2 regions of the Cytobacillus pseudoceanisediminis genome follow, and region 2 is predicted to be linked to the other one. Evidence: a T-box and tRNA genes for the amino acid it is inferred to sense, from the RefSeq annotation. Region 2 holds a T-box; the other holds one or more tRNA genes.
What was found. The T-box of region 2 lies ahead of thrS (threonine--tRNA ligase). A T-box ahead of a tRNA ligase gene usually reads a tRNA of that ligase, here a tRNA-Thr.
Positions count from the first base shown of each region.

Region 1 (3,883 bases), 450 kb from region 2:
GCATATCCCCCTACATTGGTTAAAAGCGGGTGGCCAATTCCCAGGCTTACCGCAAGAGGCATGCCATGTATGTTCCCTGAAGGTGATGTTTCAGCTGTATTTAAATCCCCGTGGGCATCATACCAGATTACCCCAAGATTTTTGTAGTGCTTCGAAACACCGGCCAATGTTCCAATTGCGATGCTGTGATCCCCGCCCAGTACTAATGGAAAAGAACCACTTTCTATTGCTTTATCAACTTCTTCGCCCAGTTTTTCTGTTTTTTCAGCAATAAGGTCCAAGTTTCTAAGATTTGATTTTGGATCGATTTGAACTTCCGGACGGCCGATGGCAATATCGCCCTGGTCATGGATTTCTTCGAATAAACACTTTAATCGCTCATTCACACCGGCATATCGGATCGCACTTGGCCCCATGTCCACACCGCGTCTCATCTGGCCAAGATCCATTGGCATTCCAATTATCGATAATTTCTGTCTTTTCATAGTAAAGTCCTCCCTTTCCCTTCATACTCATATTTTAACCGCTTTCAAACACATGACTCAACTCGACAAAATCGTGTATATATATGCGGCTGCCGGAAAAAGAAGCTTCTAAAAATACCATAGTAACTTTCTAAGTTTTGCCACTTATTGTTTTGTGAAATAAAATAAAAAATCCCTAAACCATGCTGGTTTAAGGAATGTCGTATTATGTATGATGGTGGAGCCTAGCGGGATCGAACCGCTGACCTCCTGCGTGCAAAGCAGGCGCTCTCCCAGCTGAGCTAAGGCCCCATTTATTTGGAGCGGAAGACGGGATTCGAACCCGCGACCCCCACCTTGGCAAGGTGATGTTCTACCACTGAACTACTTCCGCAAACATATTTATATTCACAAGTAAGACCTTCAGGACTCGATTCCCAAGGTCTGTGTTTTTCTATAAAGTGAGCCATGAAGGACTCGAACCTTCGACCCTCTGATTAAAAGTCAGATGCTCTACCGACTGAGCTAATGGCTCGAAATATAATTCTGATGCCTAAACTTCATTTGCAGATGTGCTTCAAAGCCCTGCGGTCTTTGTCGCAGATTTTAAAAGCTTGCCATTCAGGATGTAACGCTTCGATGCTGCAATCTTTTAAAATCCTCTACCGACTGAGCTAATGGCTCAAAAATGGCTGGGCTAGCAGGATTCGAACCTGCGAGTGACGGAGTCAAAGTCCGGTGCCTTACCGCTTGGCTATAGCCCAATAATTACAAAATAAAAAGGACATTCATAGCTTGTCCAGTTTTTTGTGTTTTTATTAAAAATAAATGGTGGAGGGGGGCAGATTCGAACTGCCGAACCCGAAGGAGCGGATTTACAGTCCGCCGCGTTTAGCCACTTCGCTACCCCTCCATCTATAAAAAAGATGGTGCCGGCGAGAGGACTTGAACCCCCAACCTACTGATTACAAGTCAGTTGCTCTACCAATTGAGCTACACCGGCAAATATGGTGGAGGATGACGGGATCGAACCGCCGACCCTCTGCTTGTAAGGCAGATGCTCTCCCAGCTGAGCTAATCCTCCATTATGGTGACCCCTACGGGATTCGAACCCGTGTTACCGCCGTGAAAGGGCGGTGTCTTAACCGCTTGACCAAGGGGCCTAGTACTCTAGTTGTCTACATTAAAAGAGCTTCCAACCGGGCTCGAACCGGTGACCTCTTCCTTACCATGGAAGTGCTCTACCTGCTGAGCTATGGAAGCAACAGCTCATAATTCCCAAAAGGGCTTTATGGAAATGGCTCCGCAGGCAGGATTCGAACCTGCGACCGTTCGGTTAACAGCCGAATGCTCTACCACTGAGCTACTGCGGAAAAGTGGTATTTGTAAACAGCCCGGCAGCGTCCTACTCTCACAAGGGGACAGCCCCTAACTACCATCGGCGCTGAGAAGCTTAACTTCCGTGTTCGGTATGGGAACGGGTGTGACCTTCTCGCCATCGCCACCAGACTATTTTCAAAAGACAAGTATGATTATACTTTCTTTTAATGTTTTTTTCAAGAGGAAATTTCATTTTTTCGTTCCCTCAAAACTAGATAATGTATGAAGAAGCATTTGCCGAGTATTCACCAATGACTTGTCTAGCTTCGGCTCCTAACCTCTCGGCCGTTTCGATCCGTCCCTCCAAATCCCAAAACCAGGATTTGAATGGCCGGCTCTCCAACGTCTCTCAAAGTTGAACAGTCGCCTCCGCTTTTCGTTTTGGTTAAGTCCTCGATCGATTAGTATCAGTCAGCTCCACATGTCGCCACGCTTCCACCTCTGACCTATCAACCTGATCATCTTTCAGGGATCTTACTAGCTTGACGCTATGGGAAATCTCATCTCGAGGGGGCTTCATGCTTAGATGCTTTCAGCACTTATCCCTTCCGCACATAGCTACCCAGCGATGCCTTTGGCAAGACAACTGGTACACCAGCGGTGCGTCCATCCCGGTCCTCTCGTACTAAGGACAGCTCCTCTCAAATTTCCTGCGCCCACGACGGATAGGGACCGAACTGTCTCACGACGTTCTGAACCCAGCTCGCGTACCGCTTTAATGGGCGAACAGCCCAACCCTTGGGACCGACTACAGCCCCAGGATGCGATGAGCCGACATCGAGGTGCCAAACCTCCCCGTCGATGTGGACTCTTGGGGGAGATAAGCCTGTTATCCCCGGGGTAGCTTTTATCCGTTGAGCGATGGCCCTTCCATGCGGAACCACCGGATCACTAAGCCCGACTTTCGTCCCTGCTCGACTTGTAGGTCTCGCAGTCAAGCTCCCTTGTGCCTTTACACTCTGCGAATGATTTCCAACCATTCTGAGGGAACCTTTGGGCGCCTCCGTTACTTTTTAGGAGGCGACCGCCCCAGTCAAACTGCCCACCTGACACTGTCTCCCGCCCCGATAAGGGGCGCGGGTTAGAATTTCAATACAGCCAGGGTAGTATCCCACCGACGCCTCCACCGAAGCTGGCGCTCCGGCTTCTCAGGCTCCTACCTATCCTGTACAAGCTGTACCAAAATTCAATATCAGGCTACAGTAAAGCTCCACGGGGTCTTTCCGTCCTGTCGCGGGTAACCTGCATCTTCACAGGTACTATAATTTCACCGAGTCTCTCGTTGAGACAGTGCCCAGATCGTTACGCCTTTCGTGCGGGTCGGAACTTACCCGACAAGGAATTTCGCTACCTTAGGACCGTTATAGTTACGGCCGCCGTTTACTGGGGCTTCGATTCAAAGCTTCGCTTGCGCTAACCTCTCCTCTTAACCTTCCAGCACCGGGCAGGCGTCAGCCCCTATACTTCGCCTTGCGGCTTCGCAGAGACCTGTGTTTTTGCTAAACAGTCGCCTGGGCCTATTCACTGCGGCTCATCAGGGCTATTCACCCTAATGAGCACCCCTTCTCCCGAAGTTACGGGGTCATTTTGCCGAGTTCCTTAACGAGAGTTCTCTCGCTCACCTTAGGATTCTCTCCTCGCCTACCTGTGTCGGTTTGCGGTACGGGCACCTTTTCCCTCGCTAGAGGCTTTTCTTGGCAGTGTGGAATCAGGAACTTCGGTACTAAATTTCCCTCGCCGTCACAGCTCAGCCTGTGTGGTAACGGGATTTGCCTCGTTACCGGCCTAACTGCTTGGACACGCTAATCCAGCAGCGTGCTTACCCTATCCTCCTGCGTCCCCCCATTGCTCAAACGGTAAAGAGGTGGTACAGGAATATCAACCTGTTGTCCATCGCCTACGCTTTTCAGCCTCGGCTTAGGTCCCGACTAACCCTGAGCGGACGAGCCTTCCTCAGGAAACCTTAGGCATTCGGTGGATGGGATTCTCACCCATCTTTCGCTACTCATACCGGCATTCTCACTTCTAAGCGCTCCACC
Region 1 is NZ_CP097349.1:3,972,985-3,976,867, forward strand. It holds gene rocF (arginase) at 1-485, opposite strand, end outside; tRNA gene M5V91_RS21425 (tRNA-Ala) at 701-776, opposite strand; tRNA gene M5V91_RS21430 (tRNA-Gly) at 784-858, opposite strand; tRNA gene M5V91_RS21435 (tRNA-Lys) at 927-999, opposite strand; tRNA gene M5V91_RS21440 (tRNA-Gln) at 1,154-1,228, opposite strand; tRNA gene M5V91_RS21445 (tRNA-Tyr) at 1,294-1,377, opposite strand; tRNA gene M5V91_RS21450 (tRNA-Thr) at 1,392-1,467, opposite strand; tRNA gene M5V91_RS21455 (tRNA-Val) at 1,473-1,548, opposite strand; tRNA gene M5V91_RS21460 (tRNA-Glu) at 1,553-1,627, opposite strand; tRNA gene M5V91_RS21465 (tRNA-Thr) at 1,655-1,727, opposite strand; tRNA gene M5V91_RS21470 (tRNA-Asn) at 1,763-1,837, opposite strand; rRNA gene rrf (5S ribosomal RNA) at 1,857-1,973, opposite strand; rRNA gene M5V91_RS21480 (23S ribosomal RNA) at 2,226-3,883, opposite strand, start outside.
Region 1: it encodes a tRNA-Thr, which carries the amino acid that the T-box ahead of thrS (threonine--tRNA ligase) is inferred to sense. The anticodon was not compared.

Region 2 (3,883 bases):
AAAACATCCGGCCAGCCATCAAACAGGAAGTGGCCAGCGCCAAGGAAACATTGAGTAATGCCCGGAATATCCTGACTGAAATACAATCCGCCATGCCTGAGATCGAAAAAATCCTTGCGAATACAGAGGGGAACTTAGGTGAAGGAGAAAAAACGCTTAAGCACATTATCGGAGAGTTTCCATATATAAGCGAAAAGATTAATCAATTAGCCGATCGGATTCGGGACATCAAGGGCGAGACAGACATCAACGAGATCATTGAGCTGCTGCAAAATGATCCCGAAGCAGAGAAGGGTTTCTTCGAGGAACCTGTTCAGCTTAATAAAAACAGCCTATTCCCAATCCAAAATTACGGAACAGGAATGACTCCCTTTTATACCGTACTTGCGATATGGGTAGGTGCCCTTCTATTAATTTCCCTTTTGGCTACAGATGTTCATCATCATGAAGAATTTACGGGAAAACAAATCTATTTCGGCAAACTGCTGACCTTCCTAAGCATTGGATTTGCACAGACCCTCGTAGTGACAATAGGGAATATCTTAATTCTCGGAGTGGATGCAGCTGAACCAGTATGGTTTATCCTGTTTGGACTGATAAGCAGTTTAGTGTTTATATTAATTGTTTATACATTAGTATCTGTATTTGGCGATGTAGGAAAAGCCATGGCGATTGTCTTGCTGGTGCTTCAGATTGCAGGTGCTGGCGGAACCTATCCGACCGCCTTGCTTCCTGAATTTTTCCAAACCATCCACCCCTTCCTGCCCTTCTCTTATGCCATTGATTTAATGAGAGAAGCTGTTGGAGGCATTGTTTGGGAAAGAGTTTACAGAGACCTTCTGGTCCTGACGCTATTCGGTTTCATTGCACTATTAATTGGAACCTTCCTGAAAGAGCCATTAAGCAGAAAAACAAAAGCGCTAATGAAAAAATCAAAGGAATCGGGGTTGTTTCATTAGGATTTAAAAGTTTTATTAACCCTCTTGACCTTTTCCAAAATGTGTAATAAAATCAGTAAAAATATAAATATGAGCTATGATAAGGATACGAATCTTTCTTTGTTTTCTTTCCAGAGATCAGGGCCATTTGGCTGCAAGCCCTGAAGAAAAGGGAATGATTTACCGCCTTGGAGCTATTATGGGGAATTGATCTATACCAGAGTATCCATAATCGGGGAATCCGTTATCTTTTTGAGCATAAAGCAGTCTTTCGGCATGCTTTATGGAATTAGGGTGGAACCACGGCCGCACTCGTCCCTTTTGCTGGGATGAGTGCGGCTTTTTATTTTAATTAAAACTATATAATTAGCGTTGATAAGGACATGAATCATTCTTTATTTTCTTTCCAGAGATCAGGGTCACCGGCTGCAAGCCCTGAAGAAAAGGGAATGATTTACCGCCTTGGAGCTATTATGGGGAAATGATCTATATCAGAGTATCCATAATCGGGGAATCCGTTATCTTTTTGAGCATAAAGCAGTCTTTCGGCATGCTTTATGGAATTAGGGTGGAACCACGGCCGCACTCGTCCCTTTTGCTGGGATGAGTGCGGCTTTTTATTTTAATTAAAACTATATAATTAGCGTTGATAAGGACATGAATCATTCTTTATTTTCTTTCCAGAGATCAGGGTCACCGGCTGCAAGCCCTGAAGAAAAGGGAATGATTTACCGCCTTGGAGCTATTATGGGGAAATGATCTATATCAGAGTATCCATAATCGGGGAATCCGTTATCTTTTTGAGCATAAAACAGTCTTTCGATTGCTTTATGGAATTAGGGTGGCACCACGACCACACTCGTCCCTATGTTTGGGAGGAGTGTGGTCTTTTTTTATAACTAAAAATCAGGAGGAATTGAAATGGAAGCAGAAAAAATAAATCATAGAAAGTTAGGTCAAGAGCTGGAGCTTTTCACATCCATGGAGGAAGCCCCAGGAATGCCTTTTTCCTGCCAAATGGAATGGTGATGCGAAATGAACTTGAAAGTTATTGGAGACGAAAACACCAGCGGGCAGGCTATCAGGAAATTAAGACACCGATTATGATGAAACAGGAACTTTGGGAACAATCCGGCCATTGGAATCATTATCATGAAAATATGTATTTCTCAAATGTGGATGAGCAAAATTATGCGATAAAGCCCATGAACTGCCCGGGTGCGATATTGGTTTTCAATAGCAAACGGAGAAGCTACCGGGAATTGCCTCTCCGCTATGCGGAGCTGGGATTAGTCCACAGACACGAACTCTCGGGTTCTTTGAATGGACTGTTAAGAGTCCGGTCGTTCACTCAAGATGACGCCCATTTATTTGTGATGGCTGATCAGATTGAGGCCGAGATTGATAAAATACTTGTCCTAATTGATGAGTTCTACTCCCATTTCGGTTTTGACTATAAAGTTGAACTTTCAACACGCCCGGAGGAATACATGGGATCACAAGAAATGTGGGAACGTGCTGAAGGAGCTTTGGAATCTGTTTTGAAAAACAAAGGAGTAAACTATCAGATTAATCCTGGTGATGGGGCGTTTTACGGGCCGAAAATTGACTTTCATATATTGGATTCGCTCGGCAGAAGCTGGCAATGCGGTACTGTCCAGCTGGATTTTCAAATGCCGCAAAAGTTTAATTGTGCATATGTTGGTGAAGATAACAAACTTCACCTTCCCATTATGATTCACAGGGCAATTTTTGGTTCAGTTGAACGTTTCATGGCTATTCTAATTGAACATTTTGCAGGCGATTTCCCACTGTGGCTGTCACCCGTTCAAGCAAAGATCATTCCAATCTCTGACTCGCATGCTGAATATGCAGACTATGTGAAATCACAATTGGAAGAAGCAGGCATCCGTGCTGAAGCCGACTTTAGAACAGAGAAAATGGGACTCAAGATCAGGGAAGCCGCAAAACAGAAAGTTCCCTACATGCTGGTGATTGGTGATAAAGAAATGGAGCAGCAATCCCTGTCACTGAGAAAACGTAAAGAGGGAAATATCGGTGTGATGAGCATTGAGGAAGTAATTGAGCGGTTTATTAATGAAACAAACGGCGGCAGATAAATCTTTCAAGCTCAGAAGGAATTTATTCCTTTTGGGCTTTCCTCTTTACAAATAATCTATCTCTCCGAATTTTCTCCAGTTAACAATATCTTAATTTTCAAAATAATGTTATTATTTAAATGTAATAATTTTACACTTAGGGGAGGATTATTTTGAAAACCACTGCAATTGAGAAAGCCATTATTAATGAGACAACAATCAATTCACCACTCAATCTGGTATGGCTCGCTTGGACAATCTCTGATAGGGTATCTGAATGGTTTGCACCTGAAGCGAAAGTAGAAGCTAAGGAAGGCGGAGCTTATGAGCTTTATTTTATTCCCGGAAATAGTACGGGCATGAATACGAAGGGATGTAAAATTACTAAGCTTATTACTGAAAATGAGCTTGAGTTCACATGGAAAGGCCCAGACCAATTTGAGGATTTAATGAATAATGAGGATGAATTAACAACTGTTCATGTAAGTTTCCAGGCAATCCATGAAAATTCATCAAAGGTGATTGTTGAACATAGAGGATTTAAGAATCATGAAGATTGGATTGAAGCAATAAACTGGCATCAAATGGCCTGGTCAGGTGTACTGGACAGTTTAAAATCAGCTCTTGAAAAGGGCGAAGGAAACCTCTGCTGCCAGCCTTGAAAGCAAATACCTGCGGACACTCTTTTTAAAACCGCAGCCAATTTTCTTCCAATTAATCCCTCTTCGGTATCTTTACTTACATATGTATGTTACAATGAAAGGTGAATCAAACCCTTAGGGTCAACTTGACTTTTCTTAGTCACCCCTTCGAAAGGGGGATAAAATTGGAGAAAATAAGCGTATT
Region 2 is NZ_CP097349.1:3,526,009-3,529,891, forward strand. It holds gene M5V91_RS18975 (YhgE/Pip domain-containing protein) at 1-959, shown strand, start outside; T-box leader at 1,027-1,261, shown strand; T-box leader at 1,302-1,535, shown strand; T-box leader at 1,576-1,808, shown strand; partial or broken gene thrS (threonine--tRNA ligase) at 1,860-3,058, shown strand; gene M5V91_RS18985 (SRPBCC family protein) at 3,211-3,699, shown strand; gene M5V91_RS18990 (cyclic-phosphate processing receiver domain-containing protein) at 3,864-3,883, shown strand, end outside.